Regions from separate parts of the Blautia sp. JLR.GB0024 genome, predicted to be linked through region 2. Evidence: predicted binding sites of a transcription regulator. Region 2 holds the regulator's gene; the other holds the start of a gene.
The links. The regulator HrcA, encoded in region 2, represses chaperone genes, less so after heat shock. The targets are predictions, from matches to a motif close to TGTTAGCACTCNNNNNNNNNGAGTGCTAACA.
Positions count from the first base shown of each region.

Region 1: the regulator HrcA is predicted to act here: its motif matches at 7,311-7,341, upstream of htpG (molecular chaperone HtpG).

Region 1 covers NZ_JBANBF010000001.1:113,033-123,472, reverse strand. Annotated here, with positions in the region: gene V8Q34_RS00500 (ABC transporter permease) at 1-2,376, shown strand, start outside; gene V8Q34_RS00495 (sensor histidine kinase) at 2,373-3,569, opposite strand; gene V8Q34_RS00490 (response regulator transcription factor) at 3,562-4,242, opposite strand; gene V8Q34_RS00485 (helix-turn-helix domain-containing protein) at 4,258-4,464, opposite strand; gene V8Q34_RS00480 (DUF6442 family protein) at 4,480-4,797, opposite strand; gene htpG (molecular chaperone HtpG) at 5,112-7,193, opposite strand; gene V8Q34_RS00470 (class I SAM-dependent methyltransferase) at 7,384-8,034, opposite strand; gene V8Q34_RS00465 (aldehyde dehydrogenase) at 8,088-9,455, opposite strand; gene V8Q34_RS00460 (hypothetical protein) at 10,375-10,440, opposite strand, start outside.
Region 2 covers NZ_JBANBF010000010.1:23,260-33,699, reverse strand. Annotated here, with positions in the region: gene V8Q34_RS19520 (GntR family transcriptional regulator) at 1-530, opposite strand, end outside; gene V8Q34_RS19515 (GntR family transcriptional regulator) at 527-1,573, opposite strand; gene dnaJ (molecular chaperone DnaJ) at 1,661-2,827, opposite strand; gene dnaK (molecular chaperone DnaK) at 2,915-4,786, opposite strand; gene grpE (nucleotide exchange factor GrpE) at 4,934-5,569, opposite strand; gene hrcA (heat-inducible transcriptional repressor HrcA) at 5,617-6,654, opposite strand; gene V8Q34_RS19490 (DUF4179 domain-containing protein) at 6,899-8,140, opposite strand; gene V8Q34_RS19485 (RNA polymerase sigma factor) at 8,137-8,691, opposite strand; gene V8Q34_RS19480 (Na+/H+ antiporter NhaC family protein) at 8,853-10,364, opposite strand.

The sequences.
Region 1 (10,440 bases), on a different contig from region 2:
AGAGAATATCTGTCCTTCCGCTGTGCCAATGCCCCATACTGGGAGCATATGTCTGATAAAAATGAGCTGACCGAAGGCCGCATTCCCAGAGCGTCCGATGAGATTGTCATCTCAAAACAGTATTTTGAGAACAATCCCCAGCTCAAAGTCGGGGATAGAATAACGCTTCCCATCGGGGATCGGGTAAAGGACGGTACAGTTCTGGAAGCCACAGAGCCGCTTCGCAGCGGGGAGAGTTTTTCCCAAAAAGGGGAACGCACCTTTACGATCGTGGGCATACTGGATGTCACAACAGCATCCACGGTCCCTATGTATTATGCTATGGGTTATATGGAGGAGGAAGAGATAAAACCGGAGGAGTCCGTCACAGTCTATCTGCGCTTTCATTCCATACACGACACCTACAGGGACCTTCCCAAGATAGCGGAACTGATCGGATGGGAAACAGATGAATACGGAAATTATAACCTGAAATACAATGCCGACTATCTGTCACAGCACTTTGTGTTTCCCAAAGGACAGCTTAGTTTTGACAGTGCCATGCAGATGCTGGCCTATCCCCTGATGTATCTGTTTCTGGCAGCACTGGTTGTGGGCCTTTTTATCCTCATCATACACAACGCCTTTTCCCTGTCCGCCAATTCCCGGATCACCCAGTTGGGCGTTCTGGCAAGCATCGGCGCCTCGCCCCGTCAGATTCGGCGGTCCGTCATCTGGGAGGGCCTGCTCCTCATGCTTCTGCCTCTGCCGGCCGGCCTTGCTACCGGATGGTTTCTGGACAGCCGGCTCATCCGGTATATTAACTCCATTAACAACTCCGCACGCCAGGAGGGGATGAAGGTAATTTTCTCCTACGGGCTTTTGAGCATACTGCCCGCTGTGCTCCTCACCTTCCTGACGGTCTGGTTTTCAGCCGGAATACCCGCCAAACGGATCGCACGCCTCACGCCTATAGAAGCCATACGGCAGGGTGGTATGGGAAATATAAAAAAGACACGTTCCAGGCATCTTCTGTCCCGGTTCTTCGGTATTGAGGGGGAGATGGCATCCAGTGCACTTTCCGCCCGGAAGAGATCCTACCGGACAGCCACGATTTCCCTGACTCTGTCTTTTCTTCTGCTGGCCTGCTTCTGGCATCTGAATGCCTTAAGGAGCGCCCAAACGGACGCAGCCGTCCAAAAGGATGAGGCTTCAAAAGCCCATATTGAATATTACCTGGATAACGGGCAGGCTCCGGAACAGGAGATACTCTATGACTTAAAAAAGCTTCCCCATGTAAAGGACGCTGTCTTTTATTCTTCCTTAAAATCCGCCCTGTGGATGACCGCAGACATGGAGTCCGAGGAACTGAAGCGCGCAGGAGGCATGGAAGCTGTAACAGATGCAGGAAAATATTATCCCATCAAAAGAGACGGGCAGTACCGGATCCAAAGTTACATTATGGGACTGGATGATGCGTCTTTCCGTGCATACTGCTCTCTGCTTGGCATTGACCCGGCACCTTATTTTGACACTGCGGACCCACGTGCTATTGTGTACAACCGGACTGCTGACAAGATAAACGGAAAGCCCTCCCACACAGAGGACATAGATTTTCTGAAACTTCAGGAGGGAGATACCCTGACCTTATCCGATAAGATCCTGGATGAGGAGGAGGGCGAATCCACTTTCCGTATAAAAGCCGGACATATTACAGACAAAACGCCCCTTCCCGGCGTAGAATTTCCGGGATATACCCTGATCCAGTTTGTGCCCATGAGCTCCATGGATGCCCTGGCTGAAAACTGCAGGGAAAAACGGCGGCTTGGTTCCTATCACGCCATTGGCCTTTTCTACGCTGACAGCAGAAAGCATATTGAGGGAATCCGTAAGAATATGGAAGCGTTCAGTAACAAGTATTATGGTTCCGGTGACTATTATATCTCCGACATTCTGGAGGAAGAGAAACTTGACCGGGATGCCAATAAGATGTACAGTGCTGTTATCTTCTTCATTTCCGGCCTGATGGCTGTCATTGGCCTGTCCAATGTGTGGGCAACGGTATCCGGGACCTTAAAAAGCCGCAGAAGGGAGCTTTCCACCCTGCGCTCCGTAGGGCTTTCCCCGCGGGCCCTGTCCCGTATCCTGTCACTGGAGGCTTTGCTTTTCGGTCTGACACCGATTCTTGTAAGCCTTCCCGTGCAGGTGCTCTTTGTAGCCTTCTTCCTGAACGTATCCGGGCTTCCTGTCAGCATCTATCTGGCGCACGCGCCGTTTTTAAAGATTCTTGCTTACACGGTCCTGCTGCTGGTTGTCATGCTGGGCACATACGCTCTGGGCAGCAGAAAATTACTGAAGGAAAATATCATCGACGCGCTGAAGGATGAGACGTTCTAACGGGAATCTGTATAGAACCGCACGGTAAAACAGGCGCCTCCGTCCTGCCCGTTGTCCGCCCGCAAAGTTCCGTTCTGGCGCTCGATCAGGGATTTTGACAGCGCAAGGCCAATGCCGATGCTGTCCCTGCCGGCGTTTTTCCCCCGGTAGAACCGCTGGAAAAGATGGGGGATATCCTCCTCATCAAATCCCGGGCCGTTATCTGCCACCAGAATCTCCGTATAGAGGGGGTTCTGGTGGTATTTTATTGTGATGCTCCCGCCCTCTTCTGCGTGCTCACTGCAGTTCTTAATCAGATTGGACAGAGCTTCGGCTGTCCAGTGTCTGTCCCCCTTAAAACAGGCCTGTATCTGCTGTGGAATGCTGAGCGTCTGTTCCCGCGCTCTGATCTGCGGCTCCAGCGGCTCACAGGCTTCAATGATGACGGACGCAGCATCCAGGTTTTCCTGCTCCAGTTCCAGTGTTCCCGCATCCAGTCTGGACAGGGTGAGAAGGCTGGCAACCAGATACTCCATCCGAAAAATCTGATCCTCCAGCCGGTCCAGATACACCTTTGTCCCCTGTATCTCCCCTTCCTGCTGCAGAAGCTGTACCATCAAGGACATGGAGGTAATGGGTGTCTTTAACTGGTGGGCAATATCCGCCAGATTATCCGCCAGGTTCTGCCGCTCCTGACAGGCCTCTTCCTTGGTCCTGCGAAGTTCCCGGACAGTCTTATATATCTCATCCTCCAGTATGGAAAATTCATCTTCCCTGCGGGACAACACGGTCTCACGGCCCTGGTTTACATCCTCCAGATATGCGGTGAGCTCCTCAATACGCTGCCCTTTCCCCTTCTCCGACCTTTTATACCAGCATAACCAGACTGCGAAGATCCCCAGAAAGCACAGACAAGAAATCCCCAGATACACCGGAAGCAGACCTCTTCTGTAATAAGCAGCCGTGTATCCGTATCTGTCCAGCCACTCCCTGCCCTCCCGGGATACGGAGGCGGTACTGCTTTCCTTTAATATAGCCGTCACTTTGCCGGCAAGCTCCGGCTCCTCCTTTATAGTGCAGGACATAATCTGTTCCACAGTCTTTCTCTGCATACCGGAGGAAACCGCCGCGAAGACCGTTCCAAGAAGCAGTCCCAGGCAGACTGCCGCGGCCAGCACTGCCGGTACGGTTCTCTTTTTTTCTCTTCTATCCATTCTCCCCTGTCTCCTCCATCCGATAGCCAATCCCCCGAAGGGTCTGAATCTGTTTTGGGTTATTCATTTTCTCCCGAAGGCGTTTCATGGTGACCGTAAGGGTATTGTCATTGACAAAATTTCCATCCGCATCCCACAGAAGTTCCAGCAGACGGTTCCTGGTGATCGCCTGGTTTTTATTTTCCATAAGCACACGCAGCAGGCGCAGCTCACCGGCTGTGAGAACCACTTCCTCTGTCCCCAGATAAGCTTTCATCTTCTCCGTATCCATGGAAATGTCACCACAGGTAAGTTTTCCCTTCTCCGCTGCCCTGGTGCTCCTTCTTAAGACAGCCCGAACTCTGGATAAGAGAACAGACAGCAGAAACGGCTTCACAATATAGTCATCCGCTCCCATATCCAGCCCTTTCACAATATCCTTCTCGTCATCGCGCACAGTCAGGAAGATCACAGGAAGGGTTTCATCAAAGGCCTTAACCTGACTGCAGAAAGCAAATCCGCTGCCATCCGGCAGGTTCAGGTCCAGAAGCACTAACTCCACTCTTCCGTCCAGACGGGCTTCTGCCTCCTTTAATGTCCTGCACCAGACCGTGGTGCTTCCCTCCTTCTCCATTGCGCACCGGATTCCGAAGGCAATGGTCTCATCATCCTCAAGCAGTAATATATGGGGCATGGTTTTTCTCCTTTATCAAAAATAAAACAAATCCTCGAATTTCTTATCAAGGGCAATACATAATATCAGCGCCAACTTTGCTGTTGGGTTAAACTGTCCCGTCTCAATGGAACTGATGGTGTTTCTGGACACCCCCACCATCTCTGCCAGTTGGTTCTGGGACAGCTTTTTCTCTGCCCTGGCTTCCTTTAAACGGTTTCTTAAAATCAGATTCTCTTCCATCCGCACACCTGTTTTCTATATAATTTCACTGATATAGCCGATAAACAGTGCCGCCGCGGTGAGCAGGGAAAGAATACCTAAAAACAACTCTCCTTTTTTATGCAGCTTCACCCCATTATACAGACGGGAGATTCCCATACCTGTAAAAAAGATGCAGTACACGTCACTCCATGGCTGTCCTGCCACGATCTTTGTGATCATCAGCGCCAGTGATACCAGAAGAATGACCATGAGTGCCAAAGTAAACCCTTTCTGGGAGACCTGCAGCTCCCACTCATCCATAGACCCTTTTCTGCTCTTCTGTACTCTCTCCAGAACTTCTTCTTTCTCCATTATGATACCTTCCTCTCTCTGCCAAGTTTTCTTGTCACTCTCAGTATATCATGCCAAGTTTTCTTGTCAATACCTTTTGCCAAGTTTTCTTTGCATCCTTTCAGGTATCTCGAGGCTGCCTGCCGAGAATTCCTGATTCCCGCATAAAAGTGCAGTCATCTGCGGCCCTCTTCCAATGGAACAAAGAGTCCGGCTTGCCGGACTCTCGCGCCGAAGCGCGGCCGTTTGCGGCCCTTTTCCAGTGCAAAAAAATACAGACGGAAAAGAATACTCTCTCTTCCGTCTGCACTGTCTGTTAAATTGCTGCGATTCTTTTATTTGGCAAGCATCATCATGATCTCATTGCTGCGTGCCACAAATTTTGTCATCTCCTCCGGAGTGAGCTGTCTGTGGCTCAGCACAGCCAAGTCATAGAGCTGCTCGCAGATGACTTTTGTATTGTCTGTGTCCCCGTTCTCCAGAACATACTGTACCAGCTTGTTGTTGGCATTCAGTATCAGTGTCTCCTGTCCGCCGAACATGGACGGGTCCATGCCGTACATGTTATACATCTTCATCATTTCCTGCATACGGCGGCTTTCCTCTGAAACGGTCATCATGGAAGAAACGTTCTCATTTTTCAGTTTCTCCACCTTAACTGTCAGGTTCTCTTTATTCAGCACTTTCTTGAACAGCTCGGAGAGTGTCTTTGTCTCCTCCTCAAGTGCTGCCGCGTCCTCCTCTTTTACGGATTCATTTATATCCGCATCAATGCGCAGGAATCTTACATTCTCCTTAAGCTGCTCTACATGGGAGATAAACGGAGAGTCAATATTGTGCTTCATGATAACAGCATCCTGACCCTGTTCCCTGAACATATTAATGTACTGGCTCTGCTGTACCTCGTCGGTCACATAGTAAACATTGGTCTTCTCAGGCTCTTTTTCCTCTTCGTCTTTCTTGTCTCCCTCAGCGCCTTCTTCTTTTGTCTCCTCAACCGTGGTCTCTTCTGCCTCTTTTGCATCTTCCGGTTTTTCATTCTCTTTGATGCAGTCTTCCAGAGTCAGATATTTGCCGTCAATATTCTTGTACAGGATGTAGTCCATCATTCTCTCAGAGAACTTGGTGTCTTTTAAGCAGCCGAATTTGATGAACGGGCTGATATCATCCCAGTATTTTTCATAGTTTTCTCTGTCTGTCTTGCACATGCCGGACAGTTTGTCAGCCACTTTTTTGCTGATATAATCAGAGATTTTCTTTACAAATCCGTCATTCTGCAGCGCACTTCTGGATACGTTCAGAGGCAGATCCGGGCAGTCGATGACACCCTTTAACAGCATCAGAAACTCAGGAATGACTTCTTTGATATTATCCGCAATGAATACCTGGTTGTTGTACAGTTTGATGGTTCCCTCAATGGATTCGTACTCCATATTGATCTTCGGGAAGTACAAAATACCTTTCAGATTGAAGGGGTAATCCATATTCAGGTGGATCCAGAACAGCGGCTCCTTGTAATCCATGAATACTTTCCTGTAGAAGTCCTTATACTCCTCATCGGTGCACTCATTGGGATGTTTTGTCCAAAGCGGATGGGTATCACTGAGAGATACCGGGCGCTTATTGATCTTAACTTTATCCCGGGCAGGAGATACCTCAACGATCTCTTTCTCGCCGTTCTCGTTTTCCTTTTCCTCTGTCTTGGCCTCCTCGTGGATGTGCTCAACCACCACGTCGTCATCTCTTAAATCAGCCTCGTCGATGGTCTCATATTCCTGCTCTGCGTTAGCTTTTGACAGGAAAATTTCAACAGGCATGAAGGAACAGTATTTTTCAATGATTTCCCTTGCACGGTATTCATTGGCAAACTCCAGAGCGTCCTCATTGAGGAACAGGGTGATCTCTGTACCGACTTTGGTACGATTTCCCTCACCGATCTCATATTCCGTGCCGCCGTCACATTCCCAGTGTACCGGTACGGCATCTTCCTTGTAGGAAAGTGTATCGATATGAACCTCGTCCGCTACCATGAAAGCGGAGTAGAATCCCAGACCGAAATGTCCGATGATCTGGTCTTCGTTTGTCTTGTCCTTATATTTCTCCAGGAACTCTGTTGCACCGGAAAATGCGATCTGAGTGATGTATTCTTCCACCTCGTCAGCAGTCATACCAAGACCGGTATCAATGAACTTCAGTGTCTTCTCTTCCGGATTCACGATCACTTCAATCTTGTTCTTATGTCCTTCCGGGAATGTATACTCACCCATAACCTCCAGTTTTTTCAGTTTGGTGATGGCATCACATCCGTTGGAAATCATCTCACGGAAAAAAATGTCATGGTCAGAATACAACCATTTCTTGATGATCGGAAAAATATTGTCGCTATTAATTGATAAGGTACCACGCTTGTTAGCCATGATATGCATCTCCTTTGCCTTTTCTGTGTGATTTTATTTTTTATTGCAAAAAACCTTACTCCGGTTTTCTGCTGCTAAAAATAATATTAATACCAGGGGAAAGAAAAGTCAAGAGAAAATTAGCACTCAATCTAATTGAGTGCTAACAAATTTTTATTAAGATTATAAACAAATTATAAATTCAGATTCTTTAATCCCTGTTGTCTATTTTCTGTGCCACAATAAATATATTCGGCGGATTTCTGTGCAGGTTTACGATTTCCAGCACAAGGAATCCCTTTTTCTGTATTTTTCTCATAAGACCGATCGGTGTGTCAAAAGCCACATAGGGCATCAGATGCAGCTTGCTTTTCAAAAACTTTTTCACGGAATCCTTTGAAAAATTCCTGCCCAGGCAGTCTGTGGCAGAGATAAACACACCGCCCGGCTTGAGAAGAGACCATATTTTTTCCAGGACTTCATCCCTGTCTGAGAGGTATAACAGCACATTGAACGCGGTGACCACATCAAAGCTTTCCGGTTCACCGCTGAAATTCATCAGGTCCGTATGACAAAAGGTAATGTTCCGGCACTCTTCCTGTGCTGCCTTCTGCACTGCTTTTTCCATCATCTCCTCTGAGGTATCAATCGCCACGATCTCCTTCACCTTCTGTGATATGGGAATGGTGGTGTTGCCCGTGCCGCATCCGAAATCCAGGACCTTTGCCTCCTCATTCAGATACGGCAGTGTACGTTTCACTGTCTTTTTATATGCTTTTTTATAGACCTTCCATACCTGGTCATCGTAAACTCTGGACCTCCTGTTCCAGAAATATTCATTGTCTGATGGTCTTTTTGACATCTTATGTTTCCCCTTTCTGAAATTACTGCGGACTGCTGCCGCTGTATGAAACCTTATAAAAATCTGCGGAGCAGCCACTCTTTCCCCTCCGTGTAAGGCTGATAACGGATGGGCAGATCGATAAGGTCTGACTTCTTCACCACGCTTTTTTTATGGCTGAAAGTATCAAAGCTTTCTCTTCCGTGATAGCTTCCCATACCGCTGCCGCCCACACCGCCGAAGCCCATATGCGGCGTAGCCAGATGAATGATGGTATCATTGATACAGCCTCCGCCAAAGGAGAGATTCACAAGAACCTTCCGTTCGGTCTTCTTATCTCTGGTAAAAAGGTAGAGGGCCAATGGCTTTTCCCTCTCTTTTACAAACTGAAGCGCTTCCTGTATCTCTTTAAACGTCAGCACAGGAAGCACAGGACCGAAGATCTCTTCCTGCATGACCGGCGATTTTTCCGTGATGCCTGTCAGTACCGTAGGCGCAATCTGCAGTCGTTTTTCGTCCCCATAACCGCCGATCTCAACCTTTTCATCTCTCAGAAGCCCCATGACCCTATGGTAATGTTTCTCATTGATCATACGGGGATAATCCGGGTTTTTCAAAGGCGCCTCACCGAACATCTCCCTGATATAATGTCTGACATATACCAGAAATTCTTCTTTGGCCCCTTCCTGCACGAGCAGATAATCCGGTGCCACACAGGTCTGTCCGCTGTTCAAATATTTACCGAAGACCAGTCGTTTCGCCGCCATCTTCAGATTAGCTGTCCTGTCCACAATACAGGGGCTTTTGCCGCCCAGTTCCAAGGTCACCGGTGTCAGATAACGGGCCGCCTTTTCCATCACCAGCCTGCCCACTGTCACGCCTCCGGTGAAAAAAATATAATCAAACCGCTGCTCCAAAAGCTCCTGGTTCTCCGCCCGTCCGCCTTCCACCACACACACAAACTCCGGCGGAAATGCCTGGCGGATCATCTTCGCGATCACAGCCGATACATGCCCCGAGTAAGCAGAAGGTTTCAAAATGCAGCAGTTCCCGGCAGCAATGGCCCCGATCAGAGGATCCAGACAGAGCATAAAAGGATAATTCCACGGTGCCATGACCAGTACCACACCATAAGGCTCATGCGTCACAAAACTCCTTGCCGGAAACTGTGCCAGTGGTGTGTGGACAGTCTTATCCTTCATCCACGATCTCAGGTGTCTCTTCACAAAAGACAGCTCACTTAAAACCATCCCCACCTCTGTCATATAAGACTCAAAAGAAGACTTATGCAAATCCTGATACAGCGCATGCCGGATTTCCCCTTCATGCTTCTTTATACTCTTCTCCAGCCGTTCAAGTGCCCGGAGTCTGAAAGCCAAAGTCAGGGTACATCCCTTATCGAAAAATTTTCTCTGACACTGCACCAGTTTATCTATTTCCATATTCATTCCTCTTTTCTGCACTTTTTCCTTATTGTAATACATTTTTTCGAAAAGAACAAGGTATGCCGGCGTTACAGCCTTTCGGTTTCATAGCAGCAAAAGCAACGGTTCAGCTTGTCTTTACTGTTACGGAACATTAAGGAATGCCTATAATTTTAAGATGTTAAATTGAAATAATAGGTAAAACAGAAAGAAAATTTAGCCAGGAACTTAAGAGATACCTATAATTTTAAAATCTCGGATTGAAATATAGGTAAAGCAGGAAGAAAAATTGGTCAGGAACTTAAGAAATACCTATAATTTTAAAATCTCAGATTGAAATATAGGTAAAGCAGGAAGAAAAATTGGTCAGGAACTTAAGAAATACCTATAATTTTAAAATCTCGGATTGAAATATAGGTAAAGCAGGAAGAAAAATTGGTCAGGAACTTAAGAAATACCTATAATTTTAAAATCTTGGATTGAAATATAGGTAAAGCAGGAAGAAAAATTGGTCAGAAACTTAAGAAATACCTATAATTTTAAAATCCCGGATTGAAATATAGGTAAAGCAGGAAGAGAATCTGATCAGAATCTCCAGAAATACCTATAATTCTAAGATATTGGAACAGAATAGCAGGTAATCTTTCATAGGCCAAGCCAGGCTCACTGGAAATGTCGGGACTTTCTGGATTTTTTGCACTTTCTCAAATGGCACGGAAAAATCGTGTGGGAAAAGAAGGTGGTTTTTCTTATATTTTACCGGCCAGTTGAATAGGATTTTTTCTTTTGCAGCAGAAGAGGCCGAAAAAAGGCACAATATCCCATCATACCTTTTTTCGGCCACACCCATCTGCATTACATTTCTATGCCACTTCAGCCGGCATTCATTTAAACACTTTCGCCGGCACGCAGTCCTCAATTTTCTGCCCCGATTCTATCAGCCTTCCACGATCAAATACTGACCGTTCGGAAGCACAAAAACCTCACTTGCCTCCTCAATCTC
Region 2 (10,440 bases):
AACAGGTCATATTTTTCTCTGTTTAATACGCCGGGCTTTTCCCTGATTTCATCTATGAGATACGCGTCCGCATGGACATTGCAGAAGTCTGCAATCTCCCGGGCTGTATCCTGCAGAAATTCCTCGCTGCAGTCTATCCAGGCAAGCTTCAGCCTCTCTCTGTCCGGGACATGCCTCCAGGCGCTTTCCATGAACATACGCTCAATCTCTTTCTGGCTTTTGCCCATGGATGCCAGCTTTTCTATGGCATCATCAATCACCCCGCATACTTTTTCGTCCATATCAGCTCTTCGGCTGGTGTCCACATAAGTACCGCTGCCTTTTTTCGTGGATGCATAGCCTTCCCTGCACAATTCCTCATATGCCTGCTTCACCGTGTTGCGGGCCACATGCAGATTCTCGCTCAGCTTCCGCTCCGGCATAAGCCGCTCCCCCTCTTTCAAGGTACCGTTCTCTATCTCTGCCATTAACTTCTGCGCGATCTGAAGATATACAGGTATCTTTCCGTTCTCTTCTAATGTCCAGCTCATATTTCGCCATTTCCCTTCTGTCTGTCCATCTTGCCTACCACTTCCACCATGTGCATCCAGGAACCCTGGTCAATCTCATATTCCATGGGAATGATCCTGCTCCTGCTTTTCCTTGCCCTTGCCACCACCTGCAGTGTCCACGCACTTGCATACTCTATGTAATCGGGAGAAATGATCAGGGGCATTCCCTGCCGGCAGCAGTTGTCAATGGCCTCACTCATCTCTTCCTCACTGGCACAGATCTGTTCATTTGTCTTGCCCAGATGCTGCAGGGTCCTCCTTGCATTCTTCAAAAATGTAGCGCTCCTGTACAAAATGCAGATGGGCTGGTCTTCCGGTATGGTGGCCAGACGTGCTATGGTCTCTCTGCTCTCCACCAGCGCAAAGGTCTCAGTGGGGATCCCCAGAGCATCCGCATACCCTATGAACTCCTGGTAATGGCTCTGGGAGATAAAGGCCAGATCACACCTGGAACTGATCACTCTGCTCCCTGAGAGCAGTTCCTCCAGCACATAGGTTTCCACCGTCAGATTGGGGATGGATTCCACCACGGGTGCAATGGAATGCAGGATCTCAATATTGCACTCCACCAGTGCTGCACAGATTTTCTGTTTTTCCTGAAAATGGCTGACCAGTTCCTGCTGTGCCAGCAGAAACACCCGGTTCATGGGCAGACCGCTGGACGACACTTTTGAAAACATTTCCTCCACGATATCCGAAGGACTTTTCCCCCTGCTCTGCCCGTTTTCCGGCTGCTTTTTCTGCACATAGGCACCTCCGCCGCGGATCTTCTGCACAACGCCTCTGTCCTGCAGCCAGGTATATGCTTTTTTCACCGTACCCACAGACAAACCGGAAACCTCGGCCATTCTGACCTCTGAGAGAAGCCGTTCCCCCGGAACCAGGATGCCATCCGCTGCCTGCTGCTCCAACTGCCGGGCAAGTTGAAGATACAGCGGTGTTCCGCTGTTCTTATCTATCTCTATTTTCTCCATCGCAACAACCTTAAACTTTCTTATTCTCTGATAAATCCATTGTATCATATCCCCACATCCAAAAAAAGAGACTGCCGGAGAGAAAATTTGTACATTCTCCCCGACAATCTCCTGATATGGCTGATTTCAGGCGAATCAGTCCTCAAAGGTCTCTTTCAGTTTGTCCATAAAGCCCTTTTTCTTTTTCTCTGTGCTGCCGGACGGGCGGTTGCCGCAGGCCTCATCGAATTTTCTGAGAGCCTCCTTGGCATCCTCATTCAGTTTGGTAGGCACCTGAACCACCAGTGTCACATAGTGGTCGCCGCGCACGCTCTTATTTCTGAGAGACGGCACACCTTTGCCTTTCAGACGCACTTTTGTGTCTGTCTGGGTACCCGGCTTCACATCATACATTACATCTCCGTCCACTGTGCTGATGCGCACCTCGCCGCCGAGGGCAGCCTGCGCAAATGTAATAGGCGCTGTTGAGAATATGTTCATATCCTGCCTCTGGAAAATGGGATGGCGGGCAACAACAACCTCAACCAGCAGGTCTCCTCTCGGCCCGCCGTTTGTTCCCGGTTCTCCCTTATCTCTGATACGGATACTCTGTCCATTGTCAATACCTGCCGGTACAGAAACCTGGATCTTCTTTCTCTGGTTCACGTATCCGGTTCCGCGGCAGTCTGTACATTTGTCCTTGATCACCTTACCGGTACCGTGACACTCCGGACAGGTCTGTACATTTCTCACCATACCGAACATGGACTGCTGGGTATATACCACCTGGCCTTCCCCGTGGCATTTCGGACAGGTTTCCGGGGAAGTTCCCGGCTTCGCACCCGTTCCGTGACAGGTATTACAGGTCTCCTTCAGGTTCAGATCCAGCTCTTTTTCACAGCCAAAGACTGCTTCTTCAAAGGTAATGCGGACGGACGCCCTTACATTGGCACCCTTCATAGGGCCGTTGTTGGCTCTTCTTCTTCCGCCGCCGCCAAATAGATCGCCGAAAATATCGCCGAAAATATCACCCATATCGGCGCCGTCAAAACCGCCGAAGCCTCCAAAGCCTCCTGCTCCGCCGGCACCTCCGTTTTCAAAGGCCGCATGGCCGAACTGGTCATACTGTCTTCTCTTATCCGGGTCACTCAAAACGCCGTAGGCCTCTGTAGCCTCCTTGAATTTCTTCTCCGCTTCTTTGTCTCCGGGGTTTACATCAGGATGGTACTTCTTTGCCAGCTTACGGTATGCGCTTTTGATAGTGGCGTCGTCAGCGCCTTTGTCCACGCCTAAGACTTCATAGTAATCTCTTTTATCTGCCATTGGTCTTATTCCTTTCTAAACATACAGTCAGGCATGGAGTGCTGTAAACACCCCATGCCATCCAAGTCATTTACTGACAAAGCTATTTTATACTTCTCTGTAGTCTCCGTCAACCACATCATCACCGTATGCTTCATTTCCTCCCTGAGTGCCTGCGTCCGGGCCCGGACCTGCCTGTGTTCCCTGGGAAGCCTGTGCCTGCTCATACATCTTGGCGAAGAGTTTCTGTGCGCTCTCCATCAGTTTGTCTTTGCCGGCCTTGATGTCAGCCACCTGAGCATCTGTGATCTCGTCTGTATTTGCACAGCTGTTTAACAGTTCTTTTAATGCGTTCAGATCTGCTTCTACGGCAGTCTTGTCATTGGCATCCAGCTTGTCGCCTGCCTCTTCCAGAGCTTTCTCTGTCTGGAATACCATAGCGTCAGCATCATTCTTGGTGTCTACAGCTTCTTTTCTCTTCTTATCCTGTGCTTCGTACTCAGCAGCTTCTCTTACTGCTTTATCAATATCATCATCGGACATGTTGGAGCCTGCTGTGATGGTGATGTGCTGTTCTTTGCCTGTTCCCAGGTCTTTTGCAGATACATTTACGATACCGTTGGCATCAATATCAAAGGTAACCTCGATCTGCGGAACACCTCTTCTTGCAGGCGGAATTCCGTCCAGACGGAACTGTCCGAGGGATTTGTTGTCTCTTGCAAACTGTCTCTCACCCTGTACCACGTTGATATCCACTGCTGTCTGGTTGTCGGCTGCTGTGGAGAAGATCTGGCTCTTCTTGGTAGGAATCGTTGTATTTCTTTCAATCAGCCTTGTTGCGATACCGCCCATGGTCTCAATGGACAGAGACAGCGGGGTAACATCCAGAAGAAGGATATCGCCTGCGCCTGCATCGCCTGCCAGCTTACCACCCTGTACGGAAGCACCCAGAGCTACACACTCATCCGGGTTCAGAGTCTTGCTCGGCTCTTTGCCTGTGAGCTGTTTTACTTTGTCCTGTACAGCCGGGATACGTGTGGAACCACCTACTAACAGTACCTGGCCCAGTTCGGAAGAGTTCAGTCCTGCGTCAGACAGTGCGCGGCGAACCGGCTCTGCTGTTCTCTCTACCAGGTCATGTGTCAGCTCATCGAATTTGGCTCTTGTCAGGTTCATATCAAAGTGCAGAGGTCCGTTGCTGTTCATGCTGATGAACGGCAGGTTAATGTTGGTTGTGGTTGCGGAAGAAAGTTCTTTTTTCGCTTTCTCGGCAGCCTCTTTGATTCTCTGCATTGCCATTTTGTCTGCGGAAAGGTCTACACCTTCGGCTTTTTTGAATTCAGCGATCATGTAATCTGCAACTTTCTGGTCAAAGTCATCGCCGCCCAGACGGTTGTCGCCTGCTGTGGATAATACTTCGATCACACCGTCACCGATTTCAATGATGGAAACATCGAAAGTACCGCCGCCTAAGTCGTATACCATGATCTTCTGCTCTTTTTCATTGTCCAGGCCGTAAGCAAGTGCTGCTGCTGTAGGCTCGTTGATGATACGTTTTACTTCCAGGCCTGCGATCTTACCTGCGTCTTTTGTTGCCTGACGCTGAGCATCGTTGAAGTAAGCGGGAACTGTGATAACTGCCTCTGTTACTTTCTCGCCCAGGTAGTTCTCTGCATCACTTTTCAGTTTCTGAAGGATCATTGCAGAAATTTCCTGCGGAGAATATTTTTTGTCGTCAATTGCCACTCTGTAATCCGTTCCCATATGTCTCTTAATGGAAGAGATTGTTTTATCTGCATTGGTAACGGCCTGACGTTTTGCCGGCTCACCTACCAGTCTTTCTCCTGATTTTGTAAAAGCAACTACGGACGGTGTTGTTCTTGCGCCTTCTGCATTGGCGATAACTACCGGCTGACCGCCTTCCATAACACCTACACAACTGTTTGTTGTACCTAAGTCAATACCTATAATTTTACCCATGATAAATTCCTCCTGAATTTAAAATCAATTACTTTTCCTGTTCTAAGCGGTTTAACGCTCCGCCAGAGCGTTTCATCTATGAGATATAATCCGAGCGGGCTGTCCCGCCGGAGAATTTGGGTTGCGCCTCCGGCGCACCATCTAAAACTAATTGGCAACCTTCACCATGCTGTGTCTCACTACGTGGTCTTTGTAAAGGTAACCTTTCTGAAACTCTTCTACAACTATATTCTCACCGGCTTCTTCATCCTCCACATGCATCACTGCATTGTGGTAATCCGGATTAAATTCCTGCCCTACTGCTTCGATGGCCTTTACGCCGATCTCTTCAAAGACGGTCATCATCTGCTTGTATATCTTTGTCATGCCGTCCGCAAAGGGGCTTTCCTTTTCATTTTCGGGAACTGCAGCCAAACCTCTTTCAAAGTTGTCAACCACCGGAAGAATCTTATCGATCACTTCACGCGCACCGATCTCATACATGGAAGCTTTTTCCTTCTCCGTACGCTTTCTGAAGTTGTCGAACTCTGCCATCTGGCGCTTTACCATATCGGTGAGCTCTTCTATCTTCTCATCTTTTTTATCTTTTTTCTTTTTACCGAACAGGCCCTTTTTCTCGGCTGTCTTTCCTTTTGCCTGCTCTTCTGTCTGGCCTTCTGCTGCCTCAGCAGCCTGGTCATCTTCCTCAACGGCCTCTTCGCAGGTGGCCTCCTCTGCCAGAGCCTTGTCGTCTTCCTCTAAGATTTCTTCTGCCTTCTCTTCAGAAGCCGCATCCGGCTGCATCTCTTCATATAATTCTTTTTCTTCTGACACGAATCCGTACCGCCTTTCTAGGTTTTCTTAAATATATTGTCCAACTGCGTCTTCAGCGTCTTCAAATTGTTCACAACATTCTCGTAATCCATACGCTTTGGGCCTATAATACCGATGGTTCCCTGCATACCGTCTCCCAAATCGTATGTGGCTGTCACAACGCTGCAGTCTTTCATAGTTTTAACAGGGGTTTCATTTCCAATGTATACCTGAATGCCGGTATTCTCTTCGGAATTCATAGTATCCTTTACCAGATCCACCAGTTCCTGCTTTTCTTCAAAAGCGGAAATCAGTTCACTGGCCTTGGAGGTGTCTGCCAGCTCCGGATATTTGAAAATATTCGTTGTTCCGCTGGTGTATATCTCCACCTCATCATCATCCACCGCAATGGCATTGGCCACCGCGTCAATGACGCTTCCCACAACCGCGCTGTGTATACCTGCCTGTTCTTTCATCTTAGTGATCATACCCAGATTGATCTCCTCAATGGTAAGGCCGTTTAGCTGGGTATTAAGAAGCAGGTTCAGCTTCAGCACTGTGTCATCATCCATAGGCTCCTGAAGGGTTATCATGTGATTCTTCACTATATTTCCTTCAATCACCAGAACTGCCAGAAGCTGCATCTCAGCCACTTTGGAAAGCTGGATGAATTTTAATTTGTTCCTGTGATAGGTCGGGCCGGTAATCATGGTCGCATAGTTGGTGTTGGATGCAAGAACCTTCACCACCTGTTTGAGCACCTTCTCCATTTTGTCGGTCCTCTCGATCATCAGTTCCTTGATCTCCGAAACTTCCTGTTCCTTCTCCCGCATCAGCTCATCCACATAGAGACGATAGCCCGCGTCTGAGGGAATCCGTCCTGCTGAAGTGTGGGGCTGTAAAATGTACCCCAGTTCCTCCAGGTCTGACATTTCGTTCCGGATGGTTGCAGAGCTGAGATTCAGGTCAGTGTATTTTGAAATCGTTCTCGATCCAACCGGTTCGCCGGTTTCCAGATACGTCTGGATAATGGCTTTTAATATCTTTTTCTTACGCTCATCCAGTTCACTGTCCATTATAATCTCCTTTCTGCTTCCGCATTGATGGCCCCGGATGTTGTTTCCGGTGTTGTTAGCACTCGTTTGTGTGGAGTGCTAACATCTATGTTCTTAAGATAGCACCAGCGTGTTTATTTGTCAAGGGCTTTATATTTTTTTTAGAAAGTTTCAGAATCCGCAATAATAGGAAAGAAAAGGGACGCAAAAAAAACAGAGGGGAGCTGTTCAATATTAACAGCATTCCCTCTGTTTTATTATAATATCAGTAATTTCTTCCCGCTGTCTTTTCATTTGCAGGGACTATATAAAAGTTTTCCTCTGTCAGAGGTTCTTCGTCCTCCGGAATGGATTTGAGAAATAAAAAGCTCTCAATCTGGGCAGTATCCAGTATCCTGTTGAGTCCGAATGTGTGAATATATTCTTCTCCCTCATCTGAGGAAAATCCACAGCTGCCCGGCCCGCCGTATAAATAGGAATATGTGGTGCCGTCCTTCATCTTTACACCTATCAGCTCCGGTGGTTCTTCTGTTAACTCCACATCAATCTCTTCCCCGGAGTCATTATACCCCTTCTCTTTCGTCTTGGTTCTGGGAAACCGGTATGTCACCTGCGCAGAAATCGGTGATATCTCTATCTTTTCTACCACAGCACCGGTGTCACCCAGAGCAATGTCCGGGCTGCATGCTCTTACCATGTCAGACCTTTCCAGGTTCCAGTCAAAGCTCCAGGTCCCTTCGATATTCGGTCTGTAGCCTTCCAGATACAGACCACCGAGTCCTGTCAGCTCCAGATGGATGGGCTTTTCCATAAAATAATCTTCACTCTCTGCGTTAAAAAGAACGATATTGTATTCCATACTGCCGTCTTCCAGCACATAAGAAATCTCCTGGTCTTCCGTAAAGGGCGTTCCATCCAGATTCACTGCCTTCCCATCCTCAGGACTCTGTACAATGTTATCAAAAAAATAAGATGAGAGGTTTACATAATCCTCCTCATTTTCTGCATCATCTATATTTTTCCCATCAATGGTAATCAATGTCCGGCCGAAATCAGGCTGTTCTCCCTGCGGCGGTTCATACCCCTCCACCTTTAAAGAGATGCGCAGAAAATGCTGATCCACAATTGTCTGTACCATCGTAACCGTAACCCCCTGGTCCGTCACAGACTGATCAATGGGAGCTGCCATATGGGCATCTTCCAGTTCACGCTTCTGCTCCTCCTCCACTGCCATTCCGTCGGAAAGGCTTTTGCTCCACTTCATATAAGCTGCTGCGCCCGCGGTAACCGTACCGAAGGCAAGAATGGCTGCCGCAGCCAGAATCCAAAGCTTTTTCCCCGGCATTCTGCCCCCTGTTCTTCTTTCTGCTGCTCTTTCCTCTGCCGCTCCTGCCCCAGCGTCCTTTTTTATAGAAGCAAAGGCTTCATTGGCTTTCTGCCGGACTTTATCAGGAATCTCTACCTCTTTCCTGAGTTTCTCTATCATCTCCTCTTCTTTCATGCTCATATCAATTTCCTCCTCTCTGCCTTCGGATAATACTCCTCTGACATCTTCTTTCTGGCCCTGGCAATCCTGGTCCGGACAGTTGCCTCCGGTATCTCCAGGATCTCAGCGATCTCTGACATTTTAAAGCCTTCCACATAGTACAGGATGATCACAGTTCTGTACTTCCCATCCAGCATATCAAGCGCCTCATTCCATTCCAGATTGCCGTAGCCCTCCTCTTTTACTTCCACCTCAGGCATCTCGTCTGTGAAGAAGAGGTTCTCTTTTTTCTTCCTTATGTCATTGCATTTGTTGATCAGTATTCTGGTCATCCAGGTACGGAAATACCTATCTTCCCTGAGCCGGTCTATTTTCTCCCAGCAGGTGAGGATTGTTTCAGAGATGGCGTCTGCCGCGTCCTCCTCGTTGGAAAGCAGAGAACGCGCAGCTTTGTACATGTTCTGCATCTGAGACTGCATCAGCTCCGTGAATGCGTCCGCATCCCTCTCCTTTGCTTTTTTGATCAGATTATTCATATCAGGTTCCTTTCTTCCGTACGTACGTTTCCACATGTTTTTCATGTTTCTGCTTATTAGACCTAAGGATCGCCGGAAATGTTTCAACACATTCTTAATTTCTTCCAGACCTCATTTCCAAAGCACGGCCGCCTGCTGTTATTATCTTTTATATAAAAATGGCCGGCGTCCCGTAATATCCGGTGCGCCAGCCATTTTTATGCTGCTGCTTTTTTATTAAATACTTTATTGATCACAAATACCACAACGATCAGAGCCACAACTGCAAATCCCAATGATACAGCGCTCTTGGTCGCCCCTGCAATGATAAACGCAATAAGAGCGATCACACCGTTCACAAGCGCATAGGGCAGCTGGGTCCTCACATGTTCGACCAGATCACATTCCGCACCTGTGGAGGACAGGATCGTGGTGTCAGAGATTGGCGAGCAGTGGTCTCCGAACAGTCCTCCGGATAAAACCGCGCCTACGGCAATGGCAAACGGAATGGAGAATGCCTGCGCCATTGGTATGGCAAGAGGCATCATGATCGCAAAGGTTCCCCATGAACTTCCTGTGGAAAAGGACACGAATGCACCGAACAGAAAGATTGCCGCAGGAACCAGTGCCGCGGAAAAGCTCATGGATTTCAGCACATCCACAATAAACTGCGCCGTGCCCAGTTCACTGATCATGCTCCCCAGGGACCAGGCAAGAATCAGGGTGATTGCCACATCCGTCATCCCTTTCATACCGCCCACATACACCTTGAATGTCTCGCCGAAATTCATGACTTTGAAAAGACAGATCATTAGGATCAGAACCAGCGCCCCGAAAAAGTATCCCATAGTAAGTGCAACCCTGAACTCGTTGCCGTCCACCTTCTTAAACGGAAATCCCAGCGGTGCCAGCGTGGCAAACAAAGTGACAAATACAACTATGATGGGAAGGATCACCATGATCGGTTTTGCGTTCTTTTTGGAGTATACCCCGGTGTTTTCTTTTTCCGCCTCATGCTCTGTAAAGTTATAATCTGCCTTTTCTTTCTCTGCCTTTTGCTCCGCTTTTTTCATCTGGAAAAAATCTATCTTTGTAAATGCGATCAGCGGAATCATGATAATTGCCAGAATGGCATAAATCTGAAACGGAATGGCCTGCACAAAGGTAGTGTAATCTGATGCCTTTACGCCCAGATTGTCAAACTCTGACTGGATGAGTCCCATAATATACACACCCCAGCCGATAAACGGGATCAAAATAGCCACCGGAGATGAGGTGGAGTCCAAAATCCAGGCCAGTTTTTCCCTGGAGATTTTCAGCTTGTCAAACAAAGGCCGGAACACAGGTCCCACCAGAAGGGGGGTTCCCAGGTCGGAAAAGAAGATAATGATCCCGCCTGCCCATGCGCAGAGCTGTGCCTTTAACTTGGTGTTAACATAGCGGTATGCGCTCTGCCCGAAAGCCTGCGCGCCTCCTGACTTTTCCATCAGCTTGATAAATCCGCCGATGAACACCACCAGTACGATAACGCCCGCATTATAGCTGTCTGTAAGCTGTACGAATAAATAATCACCGATCATAGATTTCACCGCTAAGAACGGGTTACCGTGGCTGAATATCAATACACCTGTAAGTCCTCCGCAGAAAAGGGAAAGAATCACATTTCGGCTCTTGATCGCCAGGATAACAGCTATGATGGGCGGCAGTAAACTTAAAATACCGTAATTCATAGGTTTCCTCCCAATATATAATATTTTCACGCAGAAAGGGCCGTGACCGGTTATCTGAAAGCGGCCATGGTCCTGT